DNA from 4 places in the Streptomyces sp. SAI-170 genome. Region 4 is predicted to be linked to each of the others. Evidence: riboswitches for the same ligand, from Rfam matches in the RefSeq annotation. Region 4 holds a riboswitch; each other region holds the start of a gene.
What was found. Region 4 has a riboswitch for cyclic di-AMP ahead of RKD23_RS15730 (transglycosylase SLT domain-containing protein). Riboswitches for the same ligand answer to the same signal wherever they lie in the genome.
Positions count from the first base shown of each region.

Region 1: another riboswitch for cyclic di-AMP. It lies ahead of RKD23_RS14825 (NlpC/P60 family protein); the one in region 4 lies ahead of RKD23_RS15730 (transglycosylase SLT domain-containing protein).
Region 2: another riboswitch for cyclic di-AMP. It lies ahead of RKD23_RS10150 (M23 family metallopeptidase); the one in region 4 lies ahead of RKD23_RS15730 (transglycosylase SLT domain-containing protein).
Region 3: another riboswitch for cyclic di-AMP. It lies ahead of RKD23_RS20025 (M23 family metallopeptidase); the one in region 4 lies ahead of RKD23_RS15730 (transglycosylase SLT domain-containing protein).

Region 1 is NZ_JBMGQD010000001.1:3,362,153-3,366,579, reverse strand. Features, by position in the region: gene RKD23_RS14830 (hypothetical protein) at 1-702, opposite strand, end outside; gene RKD23_RS14825 (NlpC/P60 family protein) at 832-2,040, opposite strand; cyclic di-AMP (ydaO/yuaA leader) riboswitch at 2,049-2,212, opposite strand; gene pcrA (DNA helicase PcrA) at 2,443-4,427, shown strand, end outside.
Region 2 is NZ_JBMGQD010000001.1:2,297,186-2,301,612, forward strand. Features, by position in the region: gene RKD23_RS10135 (GNAT family N-acetyltransferase) at 1-324, opposite strand, end outside; gene RKD23_RS10140 (HPr family phosphocarrier protein) at 502-783, shown strand; gene RKD23_RS10145 (GntR family transcriptional regulator) at 910-1,605, opposite strand; gene RKD23_RS10150 (M23 family metallopeptidase) at 1,819-2,583, opposite strand; cyclic di-AMP (ydaO/yuaA leader) riboswitch at 2,596-2,760, opposite strand; gene RKD23_RS10155 (M16 family metallopeptidase) at 2,975-4,363, opposite strand; gene RKD23_RS10160 (M16 family metallopeptidase) at 4,360-4,427, opposite strand, start outside.
Region 3 is NZ_JBMGQD010000001.1:4,476,470-4,480,896, forward strand. Features, by position in the region: gene RKD23_RS20020 (PP2C family protein-serine/threonine phosphatase) at 342-1,415, shown strand; cyclic di-AMP (ydaO/yuaA leader) riboswitch at 1,640-1,798, shown strand; gene RKD23_RS20025 (M23 family metallopeptidase) at 1,810-2,865, shown strand; gene RKD23_RS20030 (PrsW family intramembrane metalloprotease) at 2,975-4,315, opposite strand; gene trmB (tRNA (guanosine(46)-N7)-methyltransferase TrmB) at 4,396-4,427, opposite strand, start outside.
Region 4 is NZ_JBMGQD010000001.1:3,544,288-3,548,714, reverse strand. Features, by position in the region: gene fahA (fumarylacetoacetase) at 1-785, opposite strand, end outside; gene RKD23_RS15735 (HAD family hydrolase) at 1,108-1,932, shown strand; gene RKD23_RS15730 (transglycosylase SLT domain-containing protein) at 1,948-2,418, opposite strand; cyclic di-AMP (ydaO/yuaA leader) riboswitch at 2,422-2,604, opposite strand; gene RKD23_RS15725 (CocE/NonD family hydrolase) at 2,873-4,427, opposite strand, start outside.

The sequences.
Region 1 (4,427 bases), 180 kb from region 4:
CGCCGCGGTGACCGCGCGCAGGACACCGTGGGCGTCGTCGTTCCACAGCCGCAGCCGCGCGCTGTCGGCGGCGATCAGCCGGGAGCCGGCGAGCGCCGCGATCGCCAGCGCCCCGCCCGCGACCCACTGATCACCGGCCCCACGCGTCATCTCGGCCGGCTCGAAGCGGGCCAGCGTGAAGCCGTCGAGGACGAGCCCCAGCCAGAACAGCACCAGTGCCGCGTGCGCGAGCCAGGCTGCATGCTCCGCCGCCGCGAGCGTCGCCCCGAGCACGGCGAGCCCCTCCGTCGCCACACAGCCCAGGAACACCGCACCCGGCATACGCGGCTTCCAGTGCTTGATGACGTCCACCAGCAGCACCGGCCACAACAGCGTGGCCAGCGCCAGCAGCGCCCCGGCCAGGGCCTGCCAGCCCAGAGCGGACACGCGCGTGCCGAGGACGGTGGTCGCGGCGACGGCCGTCAGCGCCGCCGGCGTCCCGGCCTCGGCCAGCCACCTCGACCGCTCCCGCAGCAGTCGTACGACGAAATCCGCGGCCAGTCCCAGCCACGCGGCGCCGGCCAGGGCGAGCAGAATCCGGGACAGCACCTCGTGCCCGGCCAGGTGCAGCCCGACCGAGACGACGCCGGTCGCCATCACGGCGGCCCCGGCGGCGGGCGGGCGTTGCGCCCACCAGGCGCGCAGGGAAGAGGTACCGGGCATGCGGCCGATGCTAGGGAGCGGGTACGGGGTCCGCGCGTTCGCATGGGCCATCCAGTGGCGCGCCCTCGAGGCGGCGGCCCGGCACCGGGCTCGCCGCCCCAAGACCGACAGCTCGCTGAGCGGCGAAGGTCAGGCCGGCCGCACCACGCTGTGGATCGAGGACTCCCCGTCGTAGTAGATCGACTCCTCGCGGACGTACGCGCCCGGCTTCGGGGCGTGGATCATCATGCCGTTGCCGATGTAGATGCCGACATGGGTGACGTCGGCGTAGAAGAAGACGAGGTCACCGGGCTGGGCGTCCGACAACGGCACCGTCGTGCCGGAGTTGACCTGGTCGTACGTGACGCGCGGGATGTCCACGCCCGCGGCCTTCCAGGCGGCCTGGGTGAGACCGGAGCAGTCGTAGGAGTCGGGGCCGGTCGCGCCCCAGACGTACGGCTTGCCGATCTGGGCGCGGGAGAAGGCGAGCGCCTTCTCGGCCTTGGCGGCGTAGGTGGAGTCGGTGGTCGGGGAGGTCGGGGTCGTCGAGGGGTCAGAGGTGCCGGTGCCGCCGGTCGAGGTGGACGAGTCGCCGCTCGCGGCCTCCTCCTGCGCCGCAGCCTCGGCAGCCTTGCGCTGCCGCTCCTCCTCCGCGGCCTGCTGCGCGGCGAGCTCGGCGGCCTTGCGGGCGGCCTCCTCGCGCTTGCGTTCCTCGATCGCCGCGAGCCGTGCCTTCTCCTCGGCGGTCAGCTGGGACAGCAGCACGCGCGCGGTGGAGAGCTTCTTCTGGACGGTGGCCTTGGCCGTCCTCAGCTCGGTCTGCGAGTCGGTGAGCGTCGACAGGCTCTCGGTGGCCTCGCGGCGCTTCTCCATGGTCGCGGACTGCTGGGTGATGTAGTCGTCGACCGCGTCCTTCTGGCGGCCGGTGAGCCGGTCCATCAGCTGGGTCTGGTCGAAGTAGTCCTGCGGGGTGTCCGCGAGCAGGAGGGTCGCCGTGTCGGGCGCGGACGCGCCGGTGCGGTACTGGGCCGCGGCGAAGGAGCCGAGCTGCTCGCGCGCCTCGTTCAGCTGCTCGGTGCGCTTCGCCACGTCGTCGAGGAGGGAGTCCACGCGCTTGCGCTGCTTGGCGGTCCGCTCCTTGGCGGCGTTGTACTTCTCGGTCGCCGTCTCCGCCTGCCGGTAGAGATCGTCGACCTTCTTCTCGACCTCTTCCAGGCTCGCCCGGTCGTCGTCCGAGGGGCTGGCGTTGGCCGTCTGGGACAGCAGGGCCACGGAGGTGAGGGCCGCGGTGGCCAGGGCGGGGGTCCGTATGCCTGCGACGCGCGTCCCGGTGGTGCGCGGCTTGCGGTGCGACGCCAAGGGTGGCGACTCCTTCCATCTGCCGCCTACCGGGTTAGCTGTCGGGTTCGGGCGTGTTCGGAAGGTGTGCCCTACGGCGCTCCCCGCGAGGGAGTGGGCCGATTCACCCCAGGTTCGGTGGGTCCCCGGCTCCGGTGGCGTGCGGGCGCACCGGACTCGGCGGAGGCCGCGCGGCCCGGCGACGTTCGCCGGTGGGGGTCGTACGGCCTGCCCGGCACCGTAGCCAACTCGTGTGGCCCCTGTGAAGGTTGACGGGTGATATGCCCGATACATTTTCGTGACCTTGGCGTGAGCGGGACAGAAGTGCCGCAGGCCGTGCCCACAGGGTCACGCAGGGTGGTGTCGGCGGAGTTCTCGAGACGGCGACCGGTTGTCAGTGGCGACCCCTAGACTCGGAGAGCGATGAGCAGCCTCTTTGACGACAGCTTCCTGGCGGACCTCCAGAGCCCTCGCGGGCACGAGGAGGAGCACCCGCCGCCGCCCGAGGACGATCACGCTCCGGAGCAGCTTCCGGACGATCTGTTCGGCGGGAAGTTCGACGTGCCCCCGGACCGGGACGCCTACTACCGCGACGGCGCCCCGCGCCCGGCCCTGGACGCGGCAGCGCTGCTGGAGGGGCTGAACGAGAACCAGCGCGCCGCCGTCGTCCACTCCGGCACGCCCCTGCTCATCGTGGCCGGCGCCGGCTCCGGCAAGACCCGTGTGCTCACCCACCGCATCGCCCACCTGCTCGCCGAGCGGAACGTGCACCCGGGCCAGATCCTCGCGATCACCTTCACCAACAAGGCCGCGGGCGAGATGAAGGAGCGCGTCGAGCAGCTCGTCGGCCCCCGGGCCAACGCGATGTGGGTCATGACCTTCCACAGCGCGTGCGTGCGCATCCTGCGCCGCGAGTCCAAGAAGCTCGGCTTCACCTCCTCCTTCTCGATCTACGACGCCGCCGACTCCAAGCGCCTGATGGCCCTGGTCTGCCGCGACCTGGACCTCGACCCCAAGCGCTTCCCGCCCAAGTCCTTCAGTGCCAAGATCAGCAACCTCAAGAACGAGCTGATCGACGAGGAGGACTTCGCCGCCCAGGCCTCCGACGGCTTCGAGAAGACCCTCGCCCAGGCCTACGCCCTCTACCAGTCCCGGCTGCGCGAGGCGAACGCCCTCGACTTCGACGACCTGATCATGACGACGGTCAACCTGCTGCGCGCCTTCCCGGACGTCGCCGAGCACTACCGCCGCCGTTTCCGGCACGTCCTGGTCGACGAGTACCAGGACACCAACCACGCCCAGTACGCCCTGGTGCGCGAGCTGGTGGGGACCACCGAGCACCCCGTCGATGTACCGCCCAGCGAGTACGACGTGCCGCCCGCCGAGCTGTGCGTCGTCGGTGACGCGGACCAGTCGATCTACGCCTTCCGCGGCGCGACCATCCGCAACATCCTCCAGTTCGAGGAGGACTACCCGGACGCGACGACGATCCTGCTGGAGCAGAACTACCGCTCCACGCAGACGATCCTCTCCGCGGCCAACGCCGTCATCGAGCGCAACGAGTCCCGCCGCCCCAAGAACCTGTGGACCAACGCGGGCTCCGGCGCGCGCATCACCGGCTATGTCGCCGACACCGAGCACGACGAGGCGCAGTTCGTCGCCGACGAGATAGACCGCCTCACGGACGCGGGCGAAGCGAAGGCCGGCGACGTCGCCGTCTTCTACCGCACCAACGCCCAGTCCCGCGTCTTCGAAGAGGTCTTCATCCGCGTCGGCCTGCCCTACAAGGTCGTCGGCGGCGTCCGCTTCTACGAGCGCAAGGAGGTCCGGGACGTCCTGGCCTACCTCCGGGTGCTGGCCAACCCCGAGGACTCCGTCCCGCTGCGGCGCATCCTCAACGTCCCCAAGCGCGGCATCGGCGAGCGCGCCGAGGCGATGATCGACGCCCTCTCCCAGCGGGAGAAGATCAGCTTCCCGCAGGCGCTCAAGCGGGTCGACGAGGCGTACGGCATGGCCGCGCGGTCCACGAACGCCGTCAAGCGGTTCAACACGCTGATGGAGGAACTCCGTACGATCGTCGAGTCCGGCGCGGGACCGGCCACCATCCTGGAGGCCGTCCTCGAACGCACCGGCTACCTCGCCGAGCTCCAGGCCTCCACCGACCCGCAGGACGAGACCCGCATCGAGAACCTCCAGGAACTCGCCGCCGTGGCCCTGGAGTTCGAGCAGGAGTCGGAGGAAGGGGCCGCCGGAGGGCTGGCCGCCTTCCTGGAGCGGGTCGCACTCGTCGCCGACTCCGACCAGATCCCCGACGAGGACGAGGAAGGCTCCGGCGTCATCACCCTGATGACCCTGCACACCGCCAAGGGCCTGGAGTTCCCCGTCGTCTTCCTCACCGGCATGGAGGA
Region 2 (4,427 bases), 1.2 Mb from region 4:
GGGCGCGGACGCCGGCAGGCCGTTGGTGCCGATGCGGTCGTAGCGTACGGTGGCGATGAACTCGCCGCCGATCGTGGCCGCGAGACCCACCCGGTCCACAAAGTCGTGGTGCGTGAAGCGGTGGACGTCCTTGGCGGACAGGCGCGGGTAGGGCGCGAAGAAGCGGTAGTACTTCGACTCGTCCGAGACCTGCTCGTAGAAGCTGACCAGACGCTCGGCGTCATCGACGGTGATGGGGCGGATGCGTGCGGTGCCGCCGTCGCGCAGCACCACGTCGGCTTCCCAGTGGGCGGGGTACTCCTGCCGGTCCGGCGCGCTCTGCATGGGGCCCAGAGTACGGCTCGCGTACGACAACGGCGCGGGGCAGTCTGTGAGGACGTGGGGTCGGACCGAGGCCGCGGTCCGGCTGCCACCCCGGGACGGGCCATACGTCTGTCCCGGAGACGCTTCACGTGTGGAACACTGGTCTAGACAACCCTGAGCACTGAAGGGCAGCAACACATGGCTGAGCGCCGCGTCAACGTCGGCTGGGCCGAGGGCCTCCACGCCCGCCCCGCTTCCATCTTCGTCCGAGCCGCCACGGCCGCAGGCGTCCCGGTGACGATCGCCAAGGCCGACGGCAACCCCGTCAACGCGGCCTCCATGCTGGCCGTCCTCGGCCTGGGCGCCCAGGGCGGCGAGGAGATCGTCCTCGCCTCCGACGCCGAGGGTGCGGACGCCGCCCTCGACCGCCTGGCCAAGCTGGTCGCCGAGGGTCTCGAGGAGCTTCCCGAGACCGTCTGAGGACATTGAGCGAAAGGCTCGTCCGAATTATCGGGCGAGCCTTTCGCATATCCCGCTCGAGCGCGGTTTCCGGGCAGCAGAAATAAACCCCGGGGAATTACTCCCTCTTTGTATACGGTGCCCGTGTTAATGCCGCACGCCCGACATGTTTACGGGATGTTGCGAAGTCCTCACACGCTCCGCGCGATCGGCGCCGCCGGAAAAGCGCAGCCGGTGCGCGGCGATCGCCCGCTCGGTGTGCAGCGCGGTGATCGCCCGCGCGCGTTCGCCGTCCCCGCGCGCGACGGCGTCCACGATCGCGCCGTGCTCGGCCCAGGAGTCCACGGGGCCGGACGGCGCCTCCACGGTGTACATCCAGGCGATCTTGTGCCGCAGCTGGGTCAGCACCGACACCAGAGCGGGGCTGCCGGACGCCTGGGCCAGCGTCTCGTGGAACCAGCCGCCCAGGGAGCGCAGATCCTCGCTGTTGCCCCGCCTGGCCCGCTCCTGGCCCAGCCGGACGAGGCCGCGCAGCACCTTCAGATGGGCCTCGGTGCGGCGCTGGGCGGCCCGTGCGGCACCCAGGGGCTCCAGCAGCACGCGCATCTCCAGCAGGTCGGCGGCCTCCTGCTCGGTGGGCTCGGCGACACACGCGCCCGCGTGCCGCCGGGTGACGACGAAGCCCTCCGCCTCCAGCGTGCGCAGCGCCTCGCGGACGGGGACGCGCGAGACGCCGTAGCGGCGCGCGAGCAGTTCCTCGGTGAGCCGGCTGCCGCGTTCGTGGACCCCCGCGACGATGTCGTCCCGGATCGCCGTGCATACCGAGTGCGCCGGAACACGCATGACCGACCTCCGCCTTTAATCCCCGTGAAACGTCGACGATTGACGTGTGTTCAGCGACTCTATTGCAATGCGGCCGCATTTCCGACGGCGGGCCGGAATCCATGGATATTTTTTGGACAATCGGCCGCCGGGCGGCGACCGGAACGCCGAAAGCCCCGGCTGCGGGAGCCGGGGCTTTCTGGGCTGTCGAGGCTTTCGGGGAAGACCTGTCGGTCAGATGTTCACGCCGTGCGAGCGGAGGTAGGCGACCGGGTCGATGTCGGAGCCGTACTCGGGGCTCGTCCGGGCCTCGAAGTGCAGGTGCGGGCCGGTGACGTTGCCGGTGGCGCCGGACAGGCCGATCTGCTGGCCGGGGACGACCGACTGGCCCACCGCGACGGCGATGGAGGACAGGTGGCCGTACTGGGTGTACGTGCCGTCGTGCATCCGGATGACGACCTGGTTGCCGTACGCGCCGCCCCAGCCGGCCTCGACGACCGTGCCCATGCCGACGGCCTGGACGAGGGTGCCGCTGGCGGCGTGGAAGTCGACGCCGGTGTGGCTGCCGGAGGACCACAACGCGCTGCTGGCCTGGTAGGCGGTGGAGACGTACGAGCCGGCGATCGGGGCCACGAAGGTGTTCAGGCGCTTGCGCTCGGCCTCACGGGCGGCGCGCTCCCTGGCCTCGCGGGCGGCCTCGGCCCGCGCCTCGGCGCGCTTGACGGCGGCCTCCTCGGCCCGCTGCTCCGCGAGCGCCTCCTCGGCGGCCTGCTTCTGCGCGGCGGCCTGGGCGTCGATCTGCTCGGCGACGGAGTCGCCGATGGTGACGACCGGCAGCAGGCCGGTCTGCTCGGCCTCGGGCTCGGCGGCGAGGGCCGGCCCCGCGAGGGTGCCGATGACGCCGGTGGTGGTGAGCGCCGCGACGCCCGCCGCACGGGCGGTGCTGCGCTGCATCCGGCTGGGACGACGATGCTTCCCGGTGGCGCGCGTGAACGCCATGAAGTGGCTGGTCCTTTCCTTCCCTCTCGCCTACCGGGTTAGCTGACGGGTTCGGAGCAGGAAGGTCTCCTACGGACCCCCTCGCTTCACGCGCGGGCGTCCGATTCACCCCAGGGACTGCGATGGGTCCCCGGCTCCCCTGGCTCGCGCCGTAGGGGGACTCGGCGATGACTGTCCGGTGCCGCGGATGCGGCGCACTGCGTGACGAACAGCCCGGACGACACTAAGGGGATCATCTTTCGATCCTCTAATGGATCAGCGCTTTTGTAGCGCACGCCACAGGGCAGACGGGCAGCATCTCCTGCAATTCACAGCCAACTCGGACAAACGAGGGCCCTGATGACGCTCCGGTCACCAGGGCCCACGCGCGTGTGGCGCGAATTCGCCGTCCCTACTCGGCGCTCACCACGGTGACTTCACCGATGCCGAGGGCCTCCACGGGCTCCTTGATCTGCGCCGCGTCGCCGACCAGGACCGTCACCAGCCGGTCCACCGGGAAGGCGTTCACGACGGCCGCGGTGGCCTCCACCGTGCCGGTGGCGGCGAGCTGTTGATACAGCGTCGCCTGGAAGTCGTCGGGCAGATGCTGCTCGACCTGGTCGGCCAGCGTGCTCGCGACGGCGGCGGCCGTCTCGTACTTCAGCGGCGCCACCCCGACGAGGTTCTGCACGGCCACATCGCGCTCGGCGTCGGTCAGCCCGTCCGCGGCGAGGGTGCGCAGCACCGTCCACAGGTCCGCCAGCGCCGGGCCGGTGTTCGGGGTGTCGACGGACCCGCTGATGGCGAGCATCGACACGCCCGTGCCGTCGGGCGCGGAGCGCAGCACCTGGCCGAAGGACCGCACGCCGTAGGTGTAGCCCTTCTCCTCGCGCAGGACGCGGTCCAGGCGGGAGGTGAGGGTGCCGCCGAGGCAGTACGTGCCGAGCACCTGGGCGGGCCACACACGGTCGTGGCGGTCGGGGCCGACGCGGCCGATGAGCAGCTGCGTCTGGACGGCACCGGGGCGGTCCACGACGACGACCCGGCCGGTGTCGTCGGCGGTCACCGCCGGTACGGGCCGCGGCGCGGCCTTGGAGCCCGTCCAGGCGCCGAGGGTCTCGCCGAGCAGGGCGTCCAGGTCCAGGCCCGTCAGGTCGCCGACGACCACGGCGGTGGCGGTCGCGGGGCGCACATGCCGCTCGTAGAAGGCGCGCACGGCCGCGGAGTCGATCGCGGCGACCGTCTCCTCGGTGCCCTGGCGCGGCCGGGACATGCGCGACGCCTGCGGGAACAGTTGCCGGGAGAGCTCCTTGGCCGCGCGGCGGGCCGGGTTGGCCAGCTCGTGCGGGATCTCGTCGAGGCGGTTGCGCACCAGCCGCTCGACCTCGCCGTCGGCGAAGGCGGGCGCCCTGAGGGCGTCGGCCACCAGGCCGAGGGCCTTGGTGAGGCGGGAGGCGGGGACCTCCAGGCTGAGGCGGACGCCGGGGTGGTCGGCGTGCATGTCGAGGGTGGCGCCGCAGCGCTCCAGCTCGGCGGCGAACTCCTCGGCGGAGTGCTTGTCGGTGCCCTCGGAGAGAGCGCGGGCCATGATCGTGGCCACGCCCTCCTGGGCGGCCGGCTCGGCGTCGAGCGGCGCGTCCAGCAGCACCTCGACGGCGACGACCTGCTGGCCGGGGCGGTGGCAGCGCAGCACCGTCAGGCCGTTGTCGAGCGTCCCGCGCGTGGGCGCCGGGAACGCCCACGGCCTGGCCTCGCCCGGCTTGGGCTGCGGGTGGAAGTCCATCGCGGCGAGCTCGGTCACTTGGCCGCCTCCTCGTCGTTGTCGTGGGCGGCCTCCACCGTGGCTTCGGCCTCCGGGTCCTCGG
Region 3 (4,427 bases), 930 kb from region 4:
GCCCGGAGGCTGGCGATCTCGCGGGCCCGGAGGCCGGCGATCCCGTAGACCCGAAGCCTGGCGACCCCGCAGCCCCGAAGCCCGGCGATCCGGCGGGCCCGGAGGCCGGCGATCTCGCAGACCCGAAGCCTGGCGACCCCGCAGCCCCGAAGCCCGGCGACCCGGCGGGCCCGGAGGCCGGCGATCTCGCAGACCCGAAGCCCGGCGATCTCGCGGGCCCGAAGCCCGGCGACCCCGCGGGCCCGAAGCCCGGCGACCTCGCAGACTCCAACCCCGGCAACCCAGCGCCCCCCGACCCCGACGCCCCCGCGCCCAGCACCAGACCCCCCGAGCGGCGGCGGATCTCCTGCACCCGGACCCTCGTCCGCGCCCTGCCCGCCGTGCTGATTGCCGCCGGTGCGGCCTACGACCGCTTCACGCCGGCCGCGTACACCGCGGTCCCCTTCTTCACCGCGGCCCCCCTCGTCGCCGCCCCGCTCTACTCCCGGCGCGGCACGCTGCTCACCGGGGCCGCCGCGGTCGTCGTCGTACTGGGCGTGCATCTGCTGATGGGGATCGTCCTGGACGTGGAGTCGGTCACCGAGCTGGTCACCGTGGTGACGGTGTCCTTCCTGGCGGTCGTCATCAACATCCTCGTGCGTCGCGGCGACGAGCGCCTCGCCTCGGCGCGCGAGATCGCCGAGGCCGCGCAGCGGGCCGTGCTGCCTGAGCCCGCCGAGCGGATCGGCGGGTTCGAGATCGCCGCGCGCTACGAGGCGGCGCAGGAGGACGCGTTCATCGGCGGCGACCTGTACGCGGTGCAGGACAGCCCGCACGGGGTGCGGCTCGTGGTCGGGGACGTACGCGGCAAGGGCATGGGCGCGGTGTCGGCGGTCGCCGTCGTCATCGGGGCGTTCCGGGAGGCGGCCGAGCAGGAGGCCACGCTGGAGGCGGTCGCCCAGCGGCTGGAGCGCGCCCTGGACCGGGAGGGCACGCGGCGCGACGGGCTGGACGCCCACGAGGGGTTCACCACGGCCGTGCTCGCCGAACTCCCGCACGGCGACGGCGTCGTACGCCTCCTCAACCGCGGCCATCCCGCCCCGCTCGTGCTGCACGCCGACGGCACCCTCGTCCCGCTGTCCGCCCACCGGCCCGCCCTGCCGCTCGGCATGAGCGACCTCGGCCGCCGGCCCGACCGCACCGAGGAGCACCCCCTCCCCGGCGGTGCCACCCTGCTGCTCTTCACCGACGGTCTGTCCGAGGCCCGTGACGCCCGCGGGGTGTTCTACGGCCCCGAGGCGCGGCTCGCCGGGCGCACCTTCCGCGGCCCCGGCCAGTTGCTGCGCACCCTCGCGGAGGAGGTCCGCCGGCACACCGGAGGCGCCCTCGCCGACGACATGGCGCTGCTCGCCGTACGGCGCCCGGGCCCGGGGTGACGTGCTGTGACCGGGCGAGCGCCCTGCGCATAACATCTGAGTCACCATCAAAAACTCGGACGGTACTGAGGCCCGGTCAACTCGCCCGTTTTTCGCCCCTCGTGGGTTCTACGTCCCTGTCGATCGCGTTAATGATCAAGCCGAACGGCTTGGAATTGGAGGCCCGGTTCTATTAACGTCCGATAACGCAGCGCGGTCGTCCCAGCCGTCACAAGAGACGGCTCCGTGCGCACGCGCCGAATCCCGTCAGGGAACCGGGGAACCACCAACTTGGGGTGAATCGGGCGTATTTCGCCGTGGACACACGGTGGCATATACGCGCGTAGGAGACCTTCCTGCTCCGAACCCGTCAGCTAACCCGGTAGGCGAGAAGGAAGGAAAGGAGCACGCCCACGTGGCGTCCAACCGCCCTGCCCCGCATGCCCCGTTCATGCCGGGCCAGCGCACCGCCGAGACCGAGGAAACGTTCGTCTACGGCGGCCACCCCACCGACGAGGGACCGTGGGAGGAGTGGAACCCCACCGCGGACTCCGTCCGCCCCGTCCGCGGCCGCCACCGCGTCGCCAAGCAGCGCGGCGGCGGACTCGCCCGCAGCTCCACCGTCCTCGGCGTCGGCGTCATAGCCGCGGTCGGCGCCGGCGGCATGGCCAGCGCCCAGTCCGGCAAGCCGCCGGTCGCCATCTCCATGCCCGACCTGCCCTCCATCGGCTCCCTCATCTCCGACGACGCGCCCGCCGAGGAGACCACCGAGGCCGCCGCCCCGCTCAGCAGCCTCGGCACCGACACGGCCGACGCCACCGAGGGCACCGCCGACGCCGGTGAGGCACTGCGCGCCCGCATCATGGCGCAGGCCGCCCAGCAGCAGGACCAGGCCGACACCAAGGCCGCCCAGGCGGCCCAGGCCGCGGCTCAGGCCGCTGCCGAGAAGAAGGCCGCCGAGGCCGCCGCCCAGGCCGAGAAGGAGGCGGAGGCCAAGGCCGCCGCCGAGAAGGCCGCCGCGGAGGAAGAGGCCCGCAAGAAGGCCGAGGCCGAGCGCCTCGCCGAGCTGGCCCGCCAGTACACGCTGCCGACCTCCTCGTACACGATCACCTCCACCTACGGCCAGGCCGGCTCGATGTGGTCCTCCGGCTACCACACCGGCCTCGACTTCGCCGCGCCCACCGGTACGCCGATCAAGGCGGTCCACACCGGCACGATCACCGAGGCCGGCTGGAGCGGGTCGTACGGCTACAGCACCGTTCTCACCCTTGAGGACGGCACCGAGATCCGCTACGCCCACCAGTCCTCGATCAACGTCAGCGTCGGCCAGACGGTCAACACGGGCGATGTCATCGGGCGCGTCGGCGCGACCGGCAACGTGACCGGGCCGCACCTGCACCTGGAGGTGCACATCGACGGGGCCGGCGTGGACCCCATGGCATGGCTGCGGGACCGGGGTCTGAACCCCTGACGCCCCCTCGGCTCGACTGAAACCCCGGCGGTCCTGACGACAACCCCCCGACGTCAGGGCTGCCGGTTTCGTCTGCCTAGGGGCAGGCCCTAAGACCTAGGGGCAGGCCCTAGGACCGGTACGGGTTGTACGCCGGGTACAGCGGCTGGGCCGGGTAGGCCGGGTGCGGCTGGATCCCGTAGCCGTAGCCGGGCGCGTAGTACGCCCGGACCGGTGTCGTCGCCCGGGCCGCGTACTGCAGAGCCGGGTGGGCCACCTCGTGGCGGGCCCACAGCTCGTGCAGCAGCGCCCGCTCCCGTACGACGAAGTCGGCGCTCGCGCGGCCGCGGCGGGCCCGGTGCCGCAGGAAGGCCAGGGACGTGGCGTACGCCTCGTACTGCGCCACGGCCCGCTTCGCCCGCTTGCCCAGGTGACGGTCGGCGTACTCGCGGGCCAGCCGGCGGGCGCGCATCGAGCCGAGCGCGTACGGCTCCGCCGGGGTCAGCCAGCCCGCCGCGACATACGGCGGGAGTTCCTCGCGCACCGTGCGCAGCTCCCGCTGCCGGGTCCAGATCACCAGCCACGTCAGCAGGCCGAACGCGGGCACCATGAACGCCCCGTACACCGCCAGGAACCCGAACTCGCCGAAGGTCGCCGAGCCGTTCCACAGCGCGTGCATGCCCATCGCCAGCAGGAGGCCGCAGAGGGGGACGGCCGTGCGGCGCAGGGTCTGGCGCTCGGCGGACAGCGCGGCGACGCCGAAGCCGATGCCGGTCAGGACGGTGAACAGCGGATGCGCGAACGGCGACATGATCACGCGGACGAAGAAGGTCGCGGCGGTGACGGACGCGATGCCGCTGTCGCCGGTGAGCTGGTCGGTGCCGAAGGCGTTGCCCAGATAGAGGATGTTCTCCGTGAACGCGAAGCCGGTCGCGGTGACACCGGCGATGACGACGCCGTCGACGATCCCGGTGAAGTCCGCTCTGCGGAACAGGAACAGCAGCAGGATCGCGGCCGCCTTCGCGGACTCCTCGACGACCGGCGCTATCACCGTCGCGCCGAGGGTGTCGGCACTGGACGGGTCGGCCGTCGCCGTCGCTATCCAGCGCGTCGCGAAACTGTTCGCCACGATCGCGATCAGCGCCGCCGCGCACGCGCCCCAGGCGAAGGAGAACAGCAGATTGCGCCAGGGGCCCGGCTCCACGCGGTCCAGCCAGCGGAACGCGGCTATGAGCAGCGGAACGGGCAGCACCGCGAGGCCCAGCCCCACCAGGAAGCCGTCCGTGCCGGTCTGCTCGCGCACCAGGGCCAGGATCACCAGCCCGGACAGCGCCAGCAGGGTGATCAGCGCGGCGTAGCGCACCCAGGTGCGTTGCCACCAGTGCGGATGCCGTGTGCCGCCGGCGGAGCCTGAGCCTGAGGGACGGGGCGGATGTGCCGGGTACGCCGGGTACGGAGGACTGGTGGCCACGACATCGACCCTAACGGGGGATACGGGGTTGGCGCTTGGCTTCCCTAGGGGGCTGAAGGCTTCCTCAGGGGGCTACGGGGTCAGCCCCGGGCTTCCTTCTCGCCGTGCTGTA
Region 4 (4,427 bases):
TCCAGCGCCTCCAGCGGGGTGATCCACGCCGACACGGAGGTGGCGAAGGACTTGCCGAGGAAGGGGCCCAGGGGGACGTACTCCCAGGCCTGGAGATCGCGCGCGGACCAGTCGTTCAGGAGGCACAGGCCGAAGACGTGGTCGCGGAAGCCGGCGAGTGGCACCGGGCTGCCCATGGGCGACGGCGTGCCGACGAGGAAGCCGACCTCGGCCTCGATGTCGAGGCGGACGGACGGGCCGAACACCGGGGCCGGGTCGGTGGGGGCCTTGCGCTGGCCGGCGGGGCGGATCACGTCGGTGCCGGAGACCACGACCGTGCCGGAGCGGCCGTGATAGCCGATCGGCAGGTGCTTCCAGTTCGGGGTGAGGGAGTCCTCGGCGTCGGGCCGGAACATCTGGCCGACGTTACGGGCGTGGTTCTCGGAGGCGTAGAAGTCGACGTAGTCCGCGACCGTGAACGGCAGGTGCAGGGTCACCGAGTCGAGCGGGTGCATGAGCGGCTCGATGGTCTCGCGGTACGAGGGCACCGTCACCCACGCCGTCAGCGCGCGCCGGACGTCCGACCAGGCAGTGCGGCCCGCGGCCAGCAGCCGGTCCAGGGAGGGCTGGGCGAGCAGGGTGGCGTAGGGGGAGCCGAGGGCCCGGGCCGCCGCGCCCGCGTCGAGGACGTGGTCACCGAGCCGGACGCCGACGGTCCGCTCGTCCGGGCCTCCGGTGGAGAACACACCGTACGGAAGGTTGTGCGGGCCGAAGGGGTCGCCCTCGGGGACATCGAAGGGGGGCATGCGGTTGTGCCTCGCTCTCGTGCGTGCCGTGTGCGGTGCCGTGCGGCCGCCCACCGGTGCGGGGCACAGGTGGGTGGCTGGGCCACACGTTACGGCCGAGGCGGCCGTCTTGGGCAGTGCCCCAGGGCTCGGCGAGGTCCCGCCGCCGGGACGGGGAGAGGAAGGCGCCGGGCAGGCAGGCCGTCGGCCCGGGAAGCGACACCTGGGGGTGAATTACCGGAGCGCGAAAGGGAGTTGAAGGGGCGCGTGGGCTGGGAGGAGGCGCCTTGCGAGGGTCGGTTCGCGCCGGGGTGGGGGCGCGCGATGTCCGTATTCTCTGATCATGGCCGCACCCACCGCATATGCCGAGCGCACCACGTACTCACTCATCGCCACCGATCTGGACGGCACGCTGCTTCGCGGCGACGACACCTTCTCCGATCGGTCGCGGGCCGCTCTGACGCTGGTGGCGCACGCCGGCGCCCGACATCTGGTGGTGACCGGCAGGCCCGCGCCCCGGGTGCGCCCCCTCCTCGAAGACCTGGGCTGTACGGGGCTCGCGGTGTGCGGGCAGGGCGCGCAGCTCTACGACGTCGGCGCCGACCGGCTGCTGTGGTCCGTCACCCTGGACCGGGAGCTCGCCGAGACCGCGCTCGGCAAGATCGAGGCCGAGGTGGGGCAGGTGTACGCGGCCGTGGACCAGGACGGCGTCGACGGGCTCACCCTCATCGAGCCCGGCTACACGATGCCGCACCCGACCCTGCCCGCAGTGCGGGTGCGCCGCCGCGACGACCTGTGGTGCGAGCCGATCAGCAAGGTGCTGCTGCGCCATCCCGACCTGAACGACGACGAGTTGGCGGCGGTGGCGCGGGCGGTGGTGGGTTCGCTGGCGACGGTCACCATGTCGGGGCCCGGGACGGTGGAGCTGCAGCCGTGCGGCGTCACCAAGGCGACGGGCCTGGCGCTGGCGGCCCGCCGGCTCGGTCTGACGCCCGCGGACACCCTCGCCTTCGGTGACATGCCCAATGACATCCCGATGTTCGACTGGGCCGCGCACGGCGTGGCCATGGCCAACGCGCACCCGGAACTGAAGGCGGTGGCCGACGAGATCACCTGCTCGAACGAGGACGACGGCATCGCCGTCGTCCTCGAACGGCTCTACGGCTGAGGGGCCGAGAGGTGATCAGTACGCGCCGAAGACGTTGTCGATCGAGCCGTAGCGGGCCGCCGCGTAGTTGCAGGCGGCGGTGATGTTCGCGACCGGGTCGTACGGGTCGAAGGCGGTGCCGGGCACGTGGTACGCCGCGAAGGTGGGGTCGATGACCTGGAGCAGGCCCTTGGACGGGGTGCCCGCGAGCGCGTTGGAGTCCCAGTTGTTGATGGCGAGCGGGTTGCCCGACGACTCGCGCATGATGTTGCGGTAGATGCCGTCGTAGCTGCCCGGGATGCCGTTCTGGGCCATGACGTCGAGCGACTGGCGGATCCAGCCGTCGAGGGTGTTCGGGTAGATGGTCGCCGACGTGGTGGTCGTGGGGGCGGCCGAGGCGCCGGTCGCGCCGACGAGCGGCAGGGCGAGCGCGGCGGCGGCCACACCGGCGGCGGTGAGGGCACGGGCGAGACGGGGGCGGCGGTTTGCATGCGTGTGCGCAGGCATGGGGAACGTCCTCTCCGGCGCCTGCGAGGTGAGCTGTCGGGTTCGGGCGGAAAGGTGCCCGGCCAGGCCCGAAGAGGCATGGCTTGACCCCAAGCCGTGCCGGGTGTCGTGGCTGGTACGACGTCCGGTACGGCGACTTACCTAGGTCCCCCGCTCCTGCCGCTGCGTGGTCGGTGGATGCCAATGGGCGGCGGCAGGATTCGGCGTCCGCCCGGCAGGCCGGGAACGTATGCGAGAGCACATGGGCGAAACAAGTACCGGATTCACACAAAGCACCGGTCGGGCAAGATCAGTCCGTTTGTGGCACTTGATCCTTTATGGCGACATCCGCTCAACCAGGCGGCGGGGCCCCGTGCATGCCGCGAGGGCCGTTCGCCGCGCGCCCGGCCCCGCAGTGAGCCATCTCACCGTCAGTCACAAGAGCGGCAATTAGGGCATCAGCCCCAACTCGCCCTCAATCGGCGGTCCGTGGAATCCGCCGCTCCCAGGTGCGGTGGAAGACGACCTCGCCGCCCTCCGTGCACACCACCTCGTCGGAGGTGACGAAGTGCTCCGCGTCGCAGCCGATCTCCGAGCGGGTGCGGACGGTGGTGGCCCAGGGCAGCTCGGGCCGGTGCAGCCCGATCGACCACTCCGAGCGGGCGCGGGCCGACAGCGGGTCGTCGGAGCGGATCGTGTACGTCTCCAGCGCCTCCTCGGTGAGCTCGAGGCCGTCCGGGTACACGCGCGTGCCGCCCCGAACCGGAAGGGCCTCCAGGCGCCACACGTCCTCGGCGACCTCGCGCACCACCAGCCGCTCCGGCCGCGGCTCGTCCAGGGTGGCCGGCAGGCTCACCCCCAGCGGCTCGGCCTGCTCGGGCTCCTCGAAGGCGACCTCCGCGCCCGCCCGGCGAGAGCGCACCGGCAGCTCCAGCGTGCTGCCCGCCGGGTCAAGCGTGAAACCGGCCGCCGACTCCGGCTCGGGCCACATCCACGGCCAGTACGCCGAGGAGACGGCGAGCCGGATGCGATGCCCGGCCGGAAAGGCGTACCCGGCGGCGCTAAGGGAGAAGTCCGCCGTCTGCGACGTCCCCTCGGCCACGAGGTCGAGCATCCCGCGTGTGACCAGCGTCGAGGACCCGTCCGGGGCCACGTCGCACAGCCGGGCGGCCACCTGCCCGCGCGGCGTCGCGCAGCTCAGCCGCAGCCGCACCCGGGGCCGCCCCAGCACCCAGGTCTCCTCGCCCACCTCGAACTCGAAGCACGCCGACCGTGCGTCCTCCTCGCGCTGGTCGGGCGGCAGATCGGCGTCATGGCCGAGCGGGCGGAAGCGGCCGGCGTCCACACCGGTGTGCATCGGCGACCGTACGACGACGGGGGCGCCCTGGAGGGCGTACGTCACCGGCGTCACCAGCGGCGACGGCCAGGCGGGCTCGCCGGTCCAGCGGCCGGGCAGCGCCGGCTGCGCCGTGGCCGGGCGGTGCGCGTCGGTGACGTAGGAGCGCAGCAGGGGCTCGCGCAGGACGCCGGTGTCCGCGCCCTTGAGCCAGTGGTCCCACCAGCGCAGCGTCTCCTGGAGGAAGCCGATCGCCGGGCCGGGCGGCCGGTCGCGGTCGGGGTAGCGGTGGGGCCAGGGGCCGAGCAGGCCGCGGACCCGGTCGGCGGGCAGGCGCTCCAGCAGGTGGAGCACGGTGTCGCGGTACGGGTCGTGCCAGCCGCTCACCGCGAGCACGGCCGCGCGGATCGCGTCGGGGTCGACACTGCCGCCGCCCTGCGGCCAGGGAGCGTCCCCGGGCTGCGGGTCCAGCCACGCGTGCACCACCGGCGAGACGGCCTCCAGGCGCTTCAGCCACAGATCGCGCCAGTCCTGACCGGCGTACGACGGATCAGGCGGGAGGCAGACGCGGGCGAGGGCCGCGGCGGAGCGGGTCTGCACCTCTTCCGCCCGGACGGAACCCGAGGCGGAGTGCGGTTCGTTGTCGGGATGGTCGTCCGCGCAGCAGACCGCGACGACCGCCCTGAGCGGCTCG